Regions from separate parts of the Hydrogenispora ethanolica genome, predicted to be linked through region 2. Evidence: riboswitches for the same ligand, from Rfam matches in the RefSeq annotation. Region 2 holds a riboswitch; each other region holds the start of a gene.

Region 1 (5,175 bases), on a different contig from region 2:
CCGTTTGAATCGCTTAAGGCCTTTTCCCCATCCTTGATTGTAAGCGGACGGATTTTTGCTTTTTGCTTTCTGGTTGCGATTTCCAAGTCTATGGAGGTGATGAATTCCTTAAGGAGAGTATTTAGATCCATAGATTATTTACTCCAAAGTTAATCCTGAATTTGGCCAGCTGGAACCCCAAATGCTTTTTCATTATTAACAAAATCATTTCTCCGCAGCGTTATGACTTCAAGACGATTGACGCAACGGGTGATTCCGAATTTTATGAATCCTTTCGCTAAAGTTAAACAAGTATCCAAGCTTACAGCCATCAGTCAATTGTCGAGGTATACCGATTTCTGTATCCACAATGAGCGTTCCAATTTTTATTTCCCGTCATTTCTGCGCCCCAGCGCCTCTGCGGGAGATAATATAATTTCTCCGAATCTATCCCGGCCTATTATTTATCCTCCCGCAGAGGCGCAAAGACGCGGAGTTTTTATGATTCAAGATGATTGACACAACGGGTTATTCCCGATTTCATGAGTTCTTCGCCGAAGTTGAGCAAGTATCCAAGCTTGCAGCCAGTAAGCCTCAAATATGTTTGAACCTGCTTTTTATGAGCGGCTGTTACCTGTTCTACCGACTTTAGCTCCACGATAACTTTTCCTTCCACAATCAGATCGGCCCGGAAACTCTCATCAAATTGAATTTCTTTATATACAATCGGAATCGGCACCTCCCGTTTAACTTGTAAACCCCGTTGCTTCAGTTCGTATTCCAATATTACCGCATATACCGATTCAAGCAGACCGGGCCCGAGTTCGCGATGCACTCTAATTGCCGTATCGACTATGAGCGCCCCAATTTCATTTTCCGTCATTTCTCTGCGCCTCCGCGCCTCTGCGGGAGATAATATAATTCCCCCCCCCGAATCACTCTTCCCCGGCCTATTATTTCTCCTCCCGCGGAGGCGCAAAGGCGCGGAGTACTATCATTCAGGGCGATTGACACAATGAATATATTCCCGGTTCATGAGTTCTGCGCCGAAGTCAAGCAAACCCAGCGTCACTTCTATCCCAATTATACCACAATATAACAAAAAATCCGTCTTTCCGCTTGCTCCCGATTATGAAGGCGGTTTTATATCTCATAGAAATAAGCGGCCCTGTCACCTCCTCCCAAAAGCAAAAAAGACCCGCTACACATCTTGTGGCGGGTCCTCCCCCCTCTCGGATCACTCTTGAGTGATCCGCATTATCTTGCCTTCCAGCTCCTCCAGCGTACTTCCCAATAGCAAAATAAGCTTCTCCAGATTCAACCGGTCCGGGATCGCGATGACATCCGGCAACTCCCCGCAACTCCGCAGCACCGCCTCAAGGTCGCGCGCAAAATCCTCGTCCGACTGCCGGTAGCCCTCGGGGACCGGCATCTCGGCAATCCGGTAATCCCCTTTGCGGCAGGCCCGGCGGATCGCCTCGTTATTCCGCAGGTTGATGACGCAACGCGCCTCCGGGAAATATTTTCTCACGATCAATAGCGTATTTCCCATATACGTGCTGGCTCCCATCTCCGGCGCGGTGCTGGCCACCGCTTTCCCCTTGACCCGGATGATCCGGCCCGGGATGCCGGCCACTTGGTCGAGGGTCTCGCTGTCCGCGGCGGCATAAGCGATGTTGGCGCCGATCTCCGGCAGCAGCGGAGCCAGCTCCCGCTGGCACAAGCGGTTCACGGTTTCCTGAAGCTCCCGGCAGAGCTTTTGAGCTCTTTGCTGTTCGGGGCGCTGCGACCGTTCCTGAATGACGGCGGCGGCGTTGAAGAAGACATCCCAGAATTGATCGATGGCCGGGGGAACCAGCGGGAAACTTTGGCCTCCCGCTGCGTAGACGCAGCCTTTCTCCGGACCGGTCACCTTGCCGATGATCCGGGCCGGAATTCCGGCCTCGCCGTAGGCGGCCAACAATTCCGGCGTATACTCCGGCGCGCAGGTCAGGACCAGAGTGCCCTCGCTGATGACTTCCCAGGGGTCCAGTCCGAAATAACCGCAAACCGCCCGGATATCCTCGGGAATCAAGATATCGTCCCTGCGGACCGCGATCCCCTGCTTCGCGGCCTGGGCGATCTCCCAGAGGCCCCGCTTCAGTCCGCCCTCGGTGGCGTCATGCATGGCGTGGACGCCGGGGTTGCGGGCCGCGATGGCGGCGTCCCGGACCACCGACACCTCCCGCAGGCGCGCCGCCGCCCGTTTGACGATCTCCGCCGGCAGGCTTCGCAGCAGCTGATCTTTTAGTTCGTAGGCCAATAGCGCCGCCGCTTCCACGCCGGCCCCCTTGGTCATGACGATGTCATCGCCTTCCCGCGCCCCTTTGGGGGAAACATAGGCGTCGCCATGGCCCCAGACCGTGATCCCGCCGATGGTCGGAACGGTCACCGCCCCGTAGAAACCGGTGTGGCCGCCCACAATGGCGATCCCCAGTTCCGCCGCATACCGGCTGATGTTGGCGATGAGCGAGCCGACGTATGCTTCGGCCGTGCCCGGCGGCAGCAACAGCGAATAGGTCATGTACCGGGGCCGGATCCCCATCACCGCCACGTCGCTGGCGCCAATATGGACCGTGAGAAAAGCGAAATCCTCCGGGGACATATTCAGGCTCGGGAAGATCGGATCCTCGGCAATGGCCATATAGCCGTCGCCCACCCGCAGGATCGCCGCGTCCACCCCCATGGCGGGTCCGATCACCACCCGCGAGTTCTCATGGCCGACGCTCGCGATAATGTTGCGCTGAAAAAAATCATCATTGACTTTGCCGATCATGGGTTGGTTCCTCCTTAAATAATAGTTTGATTTTGGAATCCGTTTGAAATCGCAGTTGTGCAAGCTTAACCTTCCATGGAGCCGGCCTGATGATCCCGCAAACCAAAATAAAAAAGCTATACGCGCCAACGGAGGCGTATAGCTTTGATCACCTTTTTTCCCTTCGCCGGCATTATCCAGATCAGGTTCTATGGGTCGGAACAGAAAAGCAGTTCCCTCTCAGCCGGATTCATCCAGCTCCCCGTCAACTTGGCTATGCAATTGTTTTGAAACCTACATTCAGTTTAGTCTTTCCGGCGGCGGATGTCAATGGATTCGGCCAAAATCGCCAGCGACGGTCCTTTATCGGCTTTTCTCCGGACTACGCATTGCCTTCCAATCGTCCCGGGTGATGGCCATCATACAGAAATCCCGGTACTCCCCCTGAACCAAGGCGAATTTCCGCAACACTCCCTCAAGGCTGAAACCGGCCTTCTCGCCGCTGCGGCGCATTCCGTGATTGTCGACGCGGGTCAGGAACTGGACCCGCATCAGCGGCTTGGTCCCAAACAAGTGGTCCACGAAAAGCTCCAGGCATTCCCGACCGATCCCCTTGCCCCGGGCCGAAGGTTCGGCGATCAGGATGCCGATCTCCAGCGCCACATTGCTCCCGGCGACTTCATGGTAGCTAAGGATGCCGATGGGGTTGCCCTCCAGGTCCTCGATCAGCGCATCCAGCCGGCCCTTATCCCCGAGCACGGCTTCCATTCCCTCCAAAAATTTCTCTTCATTTACCAATATCGTATCCATGAACCCACCCATGCTCTCTTGATCGCTCCGCCATTGATAGAGCAGCTCCAGGTCATCCTTTTGCAACGGCCGGATCGTAACCTGCTCGCCGATTAACACCGGGTCCTCCCCCTCTCCATCCTATTTTTTGGCCTGATAGCGGTCTTTTTGATCGAAATACGTCATATCCGCGTACCCGGCGTAGATTTTTCCGGAATGCTTGACTCCGGCGGGGAGAAAATAGCGGTCTCCCTTGGTGAAGCTATGGGGAACGCCGTCGATGCACAAGTCGATCCGGCCTTCCAGGACGATGCCCCATTGCGCGGCGTGGGCATGTTCGGCCAGATCCACGTCTTGGCTGAATTCCATGAAGATGATCTGGTGGTTTTCGGCCTGCGAAAGATAGGCCTTGATCCCCGGCAAGGGGATGTCCGCCTCCGGCAAGGCCAGAACGGGCGCGGGAAACAATTCGGACATTCTAATCACTCCATCTGAAATTTTTAATCAAGTTACGATCTTCGGCAGGAAAATCCCGCCATCCGTGTTGAACCAATATGCAATCTGAATTCTTTTGCGGAAATTAATGAATCGTTTCTCGCAAATCAGGCGCTTCCAATTCATGTCCATTGCAGGAGAATACCCATGACCAAAAAACTGATCATTATCAACGGACCGCCCGGCGTCGGCAAGACCACCGTCTGCCGGGAACTCCACCGCCGGCTCGCGCCCTCGGTCTGGCTCGACGGCGACTGGTGCTGGATGATGAACCCCTTCGTCGTGACCGAGGAGAACTGCCGGATGGTCGAGGACAACATCACCCACCTGCTGCGGAACTTCCTGTCCAATTCCTCCTTCGAATACGTCCTCTTCAACTGGGTGATGCATTACGAATTCATCTTCGATCTGATCCTGGCCCCGCTCCGGGATATTCCCATCGAGCTGGTCAAAATCTCGCTGGTCTGCTCCCCCGAAGCGTTGCGGGAACGGATGGCGCGGGACGGCCGGACTGAGGAGCAGATCACGCTAAGCCTGGAAAGGTTGAAACTCTACCATTCCTTAAACACCGCCAAAATCGACACTTCCAGCCTGCCCGCGGCGGATGTCGTCGCCCGGGTCCTGCGGCAGATTCCGTCCGGGCCGGCACTCCCGGCAGAATGATAAAAGCCGTCGCGCCAGCGACGGCTTGGTCCGTGACTCTCAGCCCACTTGCACCTGGGGCAGACAGGCCATTCCCTCCTCCACCATCGCCTCCGAGTAATCGACATCCTCCAGATGATCGCGGAGATACCCCTCATAGGCCGCCAGATCGAAATGTCCGTGCCCGCTGAGGCAGAACAGGATCACTTGCTCCTCGCCCCGCTCCTTGCAGCGCAGCGCCTCCTCGACGACCGCGCTGATGGCGTGGGCCGACTCGGGCGCCGGCAGAATTCCCTCGGTCTGGGCAAAAAAGACGGCGTTCCGGAAGACATCCTTCTGGAAGACGGCCTGCGCCTCGATCAGGCCATCGTGATAGAGCTGGCTCACCAGAGCCGAATCGCCGTGGTAGCGCAAGCCTCCGGCATGAATCCCGGGCGGCACGAAGCCGTGGCCCAGGGTATACATCTTGGTGATCG
Region 2 (5,175 bases):
TCGCCACCCAGCAGTTTGGCAAGGATTTCTATCGTTTCATGATCCAGTGGTATCAGGATTTCCTGGAACGCTTGGAAGACCGAGTTTGATGAGAAGAGGCCCGCTCCGTTTCACCCGGCGCGGGTCCGATTACGAAAAGGAGTGAGTTCCGATGCAGATTACCGTGCTGAACGGCAGTCCCAAGGGGGAGATCAGCGTCACGCTGCAGTATGTCCGTTACCTTCAAAAAGCCTTTCCGGAGCATCAATTCAAGATCTTTCACATCGCGCAGTCGATCCGGCAACTGGAGAAGGAACCGTCTCTGTTTGAGGAGGTCATCGCCGCGGTGGCGGCCGCTGATGGAGTGCTGTGGGCCTTTCCGCTTTATATCTTTCTGGTACATGCCGATTACAAACGGTTTATCGAACTGATCCGGGAACGCGGCGCGGCTGCCGCCTTCCGGCATAAATATGCCGCCGCACTGAGCACTTCGATCCATTTTTACGACCATACCGCCCATAATTACATCCAGGCGGTCTGTGATGATCTGGAGATGAAATACACCGGGTATTTCGCGGCAGAGATGGACGATCTACTGAAGGAGGAGCTCCGAAAGCAGTTTCACTGTTTCGCGGCCGGCTTCTTTCATGATATCGCGGTCCAAGCGCCGACCGCCCGGCGCTACCAGCCGCTGCCGCCAGCGATGCCCGCCTACCTTCCGGGCCCAAGCCAGGCCGGGCCGCGGGTGGCGCTGCGCGGCCACCGGGTGGTGATTGTGGCCGACGCCGCCGGGAGCGACACCAATCTCGGCAAGATGCTGGCAAAATTCGAATCCTGTTTCAGCGAGCCGGTGGAACGGCTCCAGCTCGATACGCTGAAGATCAACGGCGGTTGCCTGGGCTGCATCCGCTGCGGCTATGACAATGTCTGCGTCTACGGGGACAGCGACGATGTGCGGCAGGCTTACCAGAAGTTGGAAGCGGCGGATATCGTAGTCTACGCCGGCACCATCGTCGACCGGTACTTCTCCTCCCGCTGGAAACTGTTTATCGACCGCCGCTTCGAAAAGACTCACCAGCCCCTTTTCACCGGCAAGCAGTTCGCCTACATTATCTCCGGGCCGCTCAGCCAGCTGCCGAACCTGACGGAGATCCTGCATTCCACGGCGGAATATGACAGGGCCAATCTGGCAGGGGTGGTCACCGACGAAGCCGGGTCCGGAGCGGAGATCGACGCCCTCCTGGCCGACCTCGCCGAACGCCTGGTGCGCCTGGCGGACCAGCAGTACGTCCCGCCGGCGACCTTCCGGGGCGTCGCCGCCACCGTCATTTTCCGCGACGCCATCTGGGGCAGGCTCCGTTTCGTCTTCCAGGGCGACCATCGCTACTTCAAACGGCACGGCTTCTACGACTTCCCGCAGCAGCAATGGGGCCAACGCTTCTTCAACGGCTTCATGACGGTGCTGTTCCGGATTCCCCCGGTCCGCCGGGTGATCCAGCGGGAGACGAAGCAGCAGATGATCGCGCATTTTCAGAAAGTGCTCAAGCCATAGCCCTTCTTCAGCGACAGCGCTCCGGCGATTCGAAACCTTGATTTACTATGTTCGCGGCCGCTGCCGGTCTGGCGGCGGCCGCGGGCAATTCCGGCGAACCGGGTCCGGGGAACGGCTTTAGAAGCCATGTGATAAAGTCTCTTTTCAACCGATTCAGCCGTAAAAGGTTTAAAAATCGACTTTATCACTTGCTTCTCTGAGCTTTTGTGTTCACCCTGACCTTCGGACTGGGTTTATCACAACGCTTTTAAAGCGTAGCTCCGCCTTTTAATAGCTGATTCATGGTCCGCATCGCGCAGATCTTGCCGCACATGGTGCAGGAGTCCTCATGCTCCGGCCGGGACTCTTCCCGGTAGCGCCGGGCCTTGGCCGGATCCAGCGCCAGATCGAACATGGACTCCCAATCCAAAGCGACCCGGGCCTGGCTCATCCGGCGGTCCCATTCGGCGGCGCCCGGCAACCCCTTGGCCAGGTCGCCGGCATGGGCCGCGATCCGGGAGGCCATGATCCCTTCCTCCATATCGGCCAGGGTGGGAAGGCGGAGATGTTCGGCGGGCGTCACGTAGCAGAGGAAGTCGGCGCCGGCCGCCGCGGCGATGGCGCCGCCGATGGCCGACGTGATATGGTCGTATCCCGGCGCGACATCGGTCACCAGCGGGCCCAGCACATAGAAGGGCGCGCCGTGGCAGAGCCGCTTCTGCAGGGTGACATTGGCGGCGATCTCATCGATCTTCATATGGCCTGGTCCCTCGATCATCACCTGGACGTTGCGCTCCCAGGCCCGCCGGGTCAATTCCCCCAGCGTGATCAGCTCCTGAATCTGGCAGGCGTCGGTCGCGTCCTGGATGCAGCCGGGCCGCAAGGCGTCGCCCAGACTCAGCGTGACATCGTATTCCCGGCAGATCTCCAGAATTTTATCGAAATGCTCGTAAAAAGGATTCTCGCTCCCGTTCAGTTCCATCCAGGCGTAAAGGAGCGAACCGCCGCGCGAGACGATATGGGTCAGGCGCGGGTTCCGCTTGAACTTTTCCACCATGTCCCGGTTCAGCCCGGCATGAATGGTCATAAAATCGACCCCGTCGGCGGCGTGCCGCTCGACCACCTCAAGAAACTCCTCGGCCCGGATCTCCTGAAGCTCTTTGTCATAAAACCCGATGGCGTCATAGATCGGCACCGTGCCCACGGCGGCCGGGGAGAGGGCCAGCAGGCCGGCGCGGAACTCGGCGGTCTTGCCGAAGGAGCTCAGGTCCATGATGGCGTCGGCCCTAAGTTCCAACGCCCGCCGCACCTTGGCCATTTCCTGCTCGATGTCGTAACAATCCTTAGAGATTCCCAGATTTACATTGATCTTGGTGCGGAGCCCGGTGCCGATGCCGCAGGCATCCAGCGAACGGTGCCGCTTGTTGGCGGGGATCGCCACCCGGCCCGCCGCGACCCAGTCCCGGATAGTCGCCGCGACGATCCCTTCCTTGGCGGCCACCTGCTCCATCTCCCGGGTGATCAGTCCTTGCCTGGCCGCATCCATCTGCGTGGTATATGTCATATCGTTTTTCCTCCGCTTTTATTTGCTTGCCGCGCTCCGGCGATAAAAAGAAAAGCACAAATCCAGGATAGATTTGTGCTCCGTGTGCCCGCAATATGGGACTGGCGCTATCACTTCCCTTCGCTGGTATGATCCAGATCAGGTTTGAAGGGTTAAAGAACTCAGCGGTTCTTAATCTCAGCCGGCCTCTCCGACTCCCCTAGTGTTCCATGGACCGATATTCAATTGGCGATCGGTTTCATCATATCACAACCGATCGCAAAATGCAATTTTCAGTCCGGGACCAAAGGCGGATTGGATGAGCATCTTAGACGGTTTCATGGCTGGAATTTTGCTAAATATTTCATCCCGGTCAGGGCAGAGTCCTTTCATCTTGTAGCCGCCGGGGTTTTTGCCTATACTCACTCTTGGGATAGGCCGAGTTTCGCAAATATTTGATTCCTCCATGTAATCTCTACAAGACAGCGCTCAAGAATAGCGGTACAATTATATTGCTGGAAGCGGAGGAAAAAATTTCTATACTGGTCAGACCCTGTTGCCAAAGGGTACTTCCCAAAATTTTGAACTGGAGATGATTTGGATGATCGTCAATGAGACTTTAAAAATCATTCAACAGCGCAGGAGCATTCGAAGCTATCAAGAGGAGCAGATAAAGGAAGAGGAGTTACAGGTGGTGCTGGAAGCGGGGTTGTATGCTCCCAACGCCGGGGACCAGGCATGGCATTTTACAGCCGTCCAAAACAGGGCCTTGCTCGAGCGGCTGAATCTGGCAGCCAAAGAAGCAGCCAGGCAAATGCCCATCGAATTTTTAAAGGAACTGGGTAACAATGATCATTTCAATTGTCTGTATGGCGCGCCCACGCTGATCATTGTCTCCGGCAGCGAGCGGGCTCCGATGCCGCTCGACGCGGATTGCGCCGCCGCCACTCAGAACTTACTGCTGGCCGCGGAATCCATCGGGCTGGGGTCGTGCTGGATCTACTTTGTCCTGATGGCATTTGACTCACCCCAGGGCCCCGCATTGCGCAGGGAATTAAAAATACCCGTTGATTACAAACCCTACGATTCGGTGGTGCTCGGGTATAAGAGAGATGCAACTGTCCATGTACCGGAGCGAAAGCCCAATCTTATTACGTATATTAGATGATTTTAGCTTTCGTCAGGATGTAGCGATTTTATATAATCCTGTGGATCTGGTTTGGTTGCTCCTGTCCTAGAGATATCTTCGGAAAACATAAAATCGTTTTCTTCACTCAATAACCCCTTTTGCTTGAAGGACCTCGATGAGCTTACCATGTATATGAGCTGGCAATAGCATCTCATTCATATCATTTGAACATTTTATTAAAAGAAAATCTTCATTTTCCTGGGTTAACTTCACGTATTCCTTTTCAACTTGTTTTTGCAAATTCAGATTCACTTCATGAATATCTTCCTTGCCATTAAGATATTCGCGATCCTTTCCTTGCCTGCTTTTTCTTAATTGGTTTTCTACAAACTCAAACGGGACATGCAAAAATAAAGACAGATCGGGTTTTGGAATTTTGTTATAATTATACTCTAAATTTTGAATCCATTCTTTCAAATTTTGCTTTTCCAATTCATCACGCAATTTAGCGCACTGAAACGCAATATTAGAGTAAACGTATCTATCTAAAATCACTAAATACCCTTGTTTTATCCATTCTAATAACATTGTTTTTGCATTGTCCCTGTCACCGGCATAAAGCAATGCAATTAACTTTGGATCGAGCTCTCCCAGTTCGCCCCTTAAAAAACTAGCGATTAACTCGCCATAGACCGGTGAATCGATTCTGGGAAAATGAACATACTTAAATTGAATTGATTTGCTTCGTAGATAGTCCTTCAATAAATTTATCTGGACTGATTTGCCAGCTCCATCTAAACCTTCGATTGTAATTATCACTCTAGCTCTCCTGTTATAACATTAATATGATATTTTTCGTATATTTTTCTGGTTCGCATGTTTCAAGATAATTTTCGGTCCATTTCATACAAAATCGTTTCAGTAAATATTAATTTAAGAATCTAATTTTTGCTTCAATTCATAATCTTTCAAAATTAGTACTCCTCCACCGCC
Region 3 (5,175 bases), on a different contig from region 2:
GGTCTCCAGGTCGGCGAAGATCAGCTCCAGATTGATGGTCTCCAGATCGCGCTTGGGTCCGACCGAGCCGTCCACGTGGACAATGTTGGGATCCTCAAAGCAGCGCACCACATGGACAATGGCGTCAACCTCCCGGATATGAGCCAGGAACTTATTGCCGAGGCCCTCGCCCCGGCTGGCGCCCTTCACCAGCCCGGCGATATCCACGAACTCGATGGCGGTCGGCGTGATCTTATCGGGATCATACATCTCAGCTAACTTTTGAAGTCGTTCGTCCGGGACGGCCACGACACCCACGTTGGGGTCGATGGTGCAGAACGGATAATTGGCGCTCTCCGCGCCGGCTTTGGTAATAGCGTTGAATAACGTGCTCTTGCCGACATTCGGCAATCCGACGATTCCCAGTTTCAAGGTCAAAGTCTCCTTCGGTTCGAATGAGTGTCCAACCTTATTTATTATAAAAGAATCCGGGTCATAATACAAACCAAATTATTTTGAAAAACGCCGGCGGCTCAGGCGCCGCGTCTCCTTCAGCCGCTAGACGGCAAGGTTACGCCAGCCATCCACCAAACCGCGCAGCCTCCGGGCGGCCTGCTCGATCTCCGGCTGGCAAAGGATGGCCGAGACCAGCGCCACTCCGGCTACTTCTTGTTCCAGCACCGACTGTAAATTCTGCTCCTGGATTCCGCCGATGGCCACCACGGGCAATCCCACCCGGGCGGTGACGGCCCGCAACCCCGCCAGGCCCACTTCCCGGGCGTCTTGTTTGGTGCCGGTGGGGAAGACGGCTCCAATCCCCAGATAGTCCGCACCGGCGTCCTCCGCCGCCAAGGCCTCGTCCAGCGTGCCGGCGGAGACGCCCAAGATCTTGCCGGATCCGAGCAAACGGCGGGCCAGCCCCGCCGGAAGATCCTCCTGGCCGATATGGAGCCCGGCGGCGTCGACCGCCAGCGCGATGTCCAGCCGGTCATTGATGATCAGGGGCACGCCATAATGGTCGGTGACTGCTTTCACCCGGACCGCCAATTCAAAAAAGTCCCGCGTCCCCCGGTCTTTCTCCCGCAGCTGGACCAGAGAGACGCCGCCGCGAAGCGCCGCCGCGACGCTTTGGCAAAAGTCTCTGCCCGCCAGGAGACCGCTGTCCGTCACCAAATAAAGTGAATAATCGATCGCCGCTTCACGCCTCATGATATTTTCCCCCTTGGATGAATTCTTCCGGGGTCAAGCGATCGATCTGATCCAATAACTTGACCCGGAAGCTGCCGATCCCGTCATCGGGAGCCAAAGCTGCCAAAGCTTTCTCCCCGGCCAGTCCCATGGTGATGATTCCGGCGGCGGCGGCCCGGAAATAGTCCCGGGTGACCCCGGCATAGCAGCCCACCAGCGAAGTGGCCATGCAACCGGTCCCGGTGACCCTGGCCAAGATGGGATGGCCGTTGTCGATGAGCCCAATCCGGCTGCCGTCGGCCACCACGTCCTGCGCGCCAGTGACGGCCACCACGCAACCAAGCTTTTGCGCCAGCGCGGCGGCGATCCCCGGCGCGTCGGCGCACGGACCCGCGGCATCAACCCCACGGGTCTGGGCGCTGCCTCCGGCGAGGGCCGTAATCTCCGCGATATTGCCGCGCACCACCGCCAGCTCGATCTCCTGGACCAATCTGAGCGCGGTAGCGGTCCGCAAGGTTGTGGCCCCCGCACCCACCGGATCCAACACCACCGGGATCCCGAGCCGGTTGGCCCTCTTCCCGGCCAGGAACATCGAATCGATGGTCCGTCCGTTCAAGGTGCCGATATTGAGCACCAGGGCCGAGGCGATGGCCACCATCTCCTCCACTTCGGCCGCATCGTCGGCCATTACCGGTGACCCGCCCAGGGCCAACACGATGTTGGCGCAATCGTTCACCGTCACATAGTTGGTAAGATGGTGCACTAAAGGTTTTTTCGTTTTGACCTCTGTCAGGAGGTCAGCAATAGCCTGAAGTTTCTGCATTGATCCATTCTCCTCTCAAGTCCGATACAATGTTTGAAATCCCGCAATCGTGAGTTTAGAACTGATCCAACCAGCCCGCTTTCCGATATAAGTCATAGAAATGATGAGTGGGTCCGACCCCTTTGCCGATCGCCAGGGCATGGGCGATTGCTCCGGTCAGATACTCCTTGGCCTCAGCCACTGCCGTCTTGACCTCCATCCCTTTGGCCAGGTTAGCCGCGATCGCCGCCGATAGCGTGCAACCCGTGCCATGCGTGTTTTTGGTGTCAATCCGGGCGGCACGCAACGCATGAATTTCTTTCCCGTCATACAGAATGTCCGTGGCATTATCCGGCAAGTGCCCTCCTTTCAGCAGCACGTAGGCGGGGCCTAATCCTTGGATTCTGGCCGCGGCCTCGGCCATCCCGTCCAGGTCATGGATGGGCATCCCCGCCAGGATCTCCGCTTCCGGAATGTTCGGCGTCAGAACGGTCGCTAGCGGTAAGAGTTCGCTGCGGAGCGCCGCCAACGCATCCGGCTGCAGCAGGTTCCAGCCGCTTTTGGAGACCATCACCGGATCCACGACAATATTGCGCGCCGCGTGGTGGCGCAGCCGGTCGCAGATGCGTATGATGGTCGTTTGCCGCGATACCATGCCGATCTTGACCGCATCCACCTCGATATCCTCAAAGATGGCGTCGATCTGCCGGCCGACAATCTCCACCGGGATCTCGGCCACGGCCAGAACGGCCTGGGTGTTTTGGGCCGTGATGGCCGTGATGGCGCTCATGCCGAAGACGCCATGAGCGGCAAATGTTTTTAAATCAGCCTGGATGCCCGCCCCGCCGCTTGAGTCGGAACCGGCGATGGTTAAAGCCTTCTTCATGAAATATCCCCTTTTCGTAAAATACGATGGTTCCATGCGGAAATAAAAAAGCACAAACCGGGAACGGTCTGTGCTTGAGCGACAGCTATTGCAATGGGCCTGCGCAAATCACTTCCCTTCGCTGGCATGATCCAGATCAGGTTTGAAGGGTGAAAGAATTCAACGGTTCTTAATCTCAGCCGGACCTATCCGACTCCCCTAGTGTCCAATGGATATTTAATTGCCTTTTATCATAGCATGTTTGATGCTGAAAAATCAATAGTTCGGGCCAAATTTACTCCACGCTTTTTCAATACTTTCCGAACTCACCGGCATCCGGTTTCCGGGATTTTTCACTGTTGGCCGCGGCCTGCCGGAGGCCGCCGGCAATCGTTTCCCGGGCCAATTCCGAACCCTTCTTGCTGCGCTGATCCGGCGCGGCCGAGTGCCGGTTATGCTCCGCTTCCCCACGCAGCTTGAATTTTTGGACGATCTGCCGCAGCAGATCGGCTTGGCTCGCCATCTCTTCACTGGCTGAAGCGCTCGCTTCCGCGGTAGCCGTATTGGTCTGGGTGACCCTGGCGACCTGCGAGATGCCCTGGTTGACCTGGGTGATGGCGGTCGCCTGTTCATTCGAGGATTCGGCAATCCCCCCCACGAGCGACGTGGCCTTGGTCACTCCCTCCACGATCCGGTTGAGCGCATCCGCGGTTTGGTTGGCAATCTTGGTTCCGGTCGCCACTTTCTTCATCGAGCCTTCGATCAGCGTGGTCGTCTCTTTGGCCGCGTTGGCGCTCCGGCCGGCCAGATTCCGAACCTCCTCAGCCACCACCGCGAATCCCTTCCCGTGCTGGCCGGCCCGGGCCGCCTCGACCGCGGCGTTTAGGGCCAGGATATTGGTTTGGAAAGCAATCTCATCGATTACCTTGATAATTTTGGAGATATTCCGCGACGCTTCATTGATGTCCGTCATCGCGGTGAGCATCGCCAGCATCTGCTCATCGCCTTGAATGGCTTGTTCCTTGGCGGCGAGCGCCAGCTGATTGGCTTGGCTGGCATGAGTCGCGTTCTGTCGGGTTTGGTCTGCGATCTCAGCCATCGAGGCGGTAATCTGCTGGACTGTGCTGGCCTGCTCCGTAGCGGCTTGCGACAGCACCTGGCTGGAATCGGAGACATGGCGGGCTCCGGAAGCGACTTGATCCGCAGCTTTGCCGAACTCTCCCAAAACTTCGTTCAGGGTTTTTATCGTCTGATTGAGGGCATCCGCGATCTTGCGGTGATCGCCCCGGTAGTCTCCCTGGACTTGGACCGCCAGATTTCCTTTCCCGATCTCTTCCAGAACCGAGGCCGCCTCGTTGACCGGTTGAATGACCGCATCGAGCGTTTGGTTGAACCCGGTGACAATCTGTTGATAGCCGCCGGTAAACCGGGCGGCTTCGCCCCGCACCTTCAAATCGCCATTAATCGCCGATTCGGTCAAGCGGGTCACTTCTTGGATCAGGCCGCGAATCGTTTGCATCATGGTATTGATGGCCGGCAATAACTGGTCATTCTCCGAACGCCGACTGAGCCGCTCGCCTTCCTCAAAGCGAGCGGTATCACCTTGCGAGACCGCCACCACGATCTCCTGGATTCCCAGGAAACCGGAACGGACCTCATTGATCTCTTTGGCAAACTGCCGCAGCATTCCCTGATATTTTTCGGAGTCCATCGCCAGGGTAAAATCATTCATTCCGATCTTTCGCAACACTTGATTGGCATCGTTGAGAGGCTCCACAATGGCATCAAGAGTCCGGTTGATCCCGGCGACGATCTTCCCGAAGTCTCCGCCGTGCCTTGCCGCGTCGACCCTGACTTCCAACTGGCCGGCAGTCGCCGCCTGGACGAGGATATCGGTATCGGCGATCAGTTGTTGAATCGCCGCGATGCTCTGGTGCAACGCTTGATGAATCAATACAAAATTCTGCCTGACCTCGAAAGTGTCCGCATCGCCCGGGGCCGCTTCGATGGTGAAGTCCAGGTCACCGGCTGCCAACTTGCCCAATCCCTGAACCAGCTTCGCAACTTCGTCTTTCTGGAACTGGTTTACTTTTTCGGCTATCCGCATGGCTTTGGTAATCGCAGTCTGATCGGTCATAAATTCGAAGGAACCGACGACCTCGCCCTGGTCATTCTTCAAAGGAGCCGCGGCGCAGAAAATGCTCACCTCGTGGTCGCCGATCATTGCATCATTGCTGCAAGTGTAGGTCGAGTTTTGCTCCATGGCCACCTGACATGGGCATTCCCGGGTTCCGCATTTGGTCGACTGCCAAAGATCGGCACAGTTCTTTCCGACCAACTC

The links. Region 2 has a riboswitch for thiamine pyrophosphate ahead of thiC (phosphomethylpyrimidine synthase ThiC). Riboswitches for the same ligand answer to the same signal wherever they lie in the genome.
Region 1: linked by a shared signal. The riboswitch ahead of EDC14_RS07535 (thiamine-phosphate synthase family protein) and the one ahead of thiC (phosphomethylpyrimidine synthase ThiC) in region 2 are both predicted to bind thiamine pyrophosphate.
Region 3: linked by a shared signal. The riboswitch ahead of thiD (bifunctional hydroxymethylpyrimidine kinase/phosphomethylpyrimidine kinase) and the one ahead of thiC (phosphomethylpyrimidine synthase ThiC) in region 2 are both predicted to bind thiamine pyrophosphate.

Annotation. Positions count from the first base shown of each region.
Region 1 covers NZ_SLUN01000006.1:183,473-188,647, reverse strand. Annotated here, with positions in the region: gene EDC14_RS07545 (AAA domain-containing protein) at 1-131, opposite strand, end outside; gene EDC14_RS07540 (GxxExxY protein) at 479-862, opposite strand; gene EDC14_RS07535 (thiamine-phosphate synthase family protein) at 1,217-2,794, opposite strand; TPP riboswitch at 2,936-3,048, opposite strand; gene EDC14_RS07530 (GNAT family N-acetyltransferase) at 3,137-3,682, opposite strand; gene EDC14_RS07525 (cupin domain-containing protein) at 3,704-4,039, opposite strand; gene EDC14_RS07520 (AAA family ATPase) at 4,205-4,720, shown strand; gene EDC14_RS07515 (TrpB-like pyridoxal phosphate-dependent enzyme) at 4,760-5,175, opposite strand, start outside.
Region 2 covers NZ_SLUN01000002.1:130,294-135,468, reverse strand. Annotated here, with positions in the region: gene EDC14_RS02230 (PadR family transcriptional regulator) at 1-89, shown strand, start outside; gene EDC14_RS02225 (NAD(P)H-dependent oxidoreductase) at 152-1,531, shown strand; gene EDC14_RS26560 (hypothetical protein) at 1,510-1,659, opposite strand; gene thiC (phosphomethylpyrimidine synthase ThiC) at 1,779-3,074, opposite strand; TPP riboswitch at 3,173-3,285, opposite strand; gene EDC14_RS02215 (nitroreductase family protein) at 3,655-4,221, shown strand; gene tmk (dTMP kinase) at 4,324-5,001, opposite strand.
Region 3 covers NZ_SLUN01000039.1:46,522-51,696, reverse strand. Annotated here, with positions in the region: gene ychF (redox-regulated ATPase YchF) at 1-411, opposite strand, end outside; gene thiE (thiamine phosphate synthase) at 538-1,188, opposite strand; gene thiM (hydroxyethylthiazole kinase) at 1,178-1,990, opposite strand; gene thiD (bifunctional hydroxymethylpyrimidine kinase/phosphomethylpyrimidine kinase) at 2,046-2,855, opposite strand; TPP riboswitch at 2,952-3,065, opposite strand; gene EDC14_RS22435 (methyl-accepting chemotaxis protein) at 3,145-5,175, opposite strand, start outside.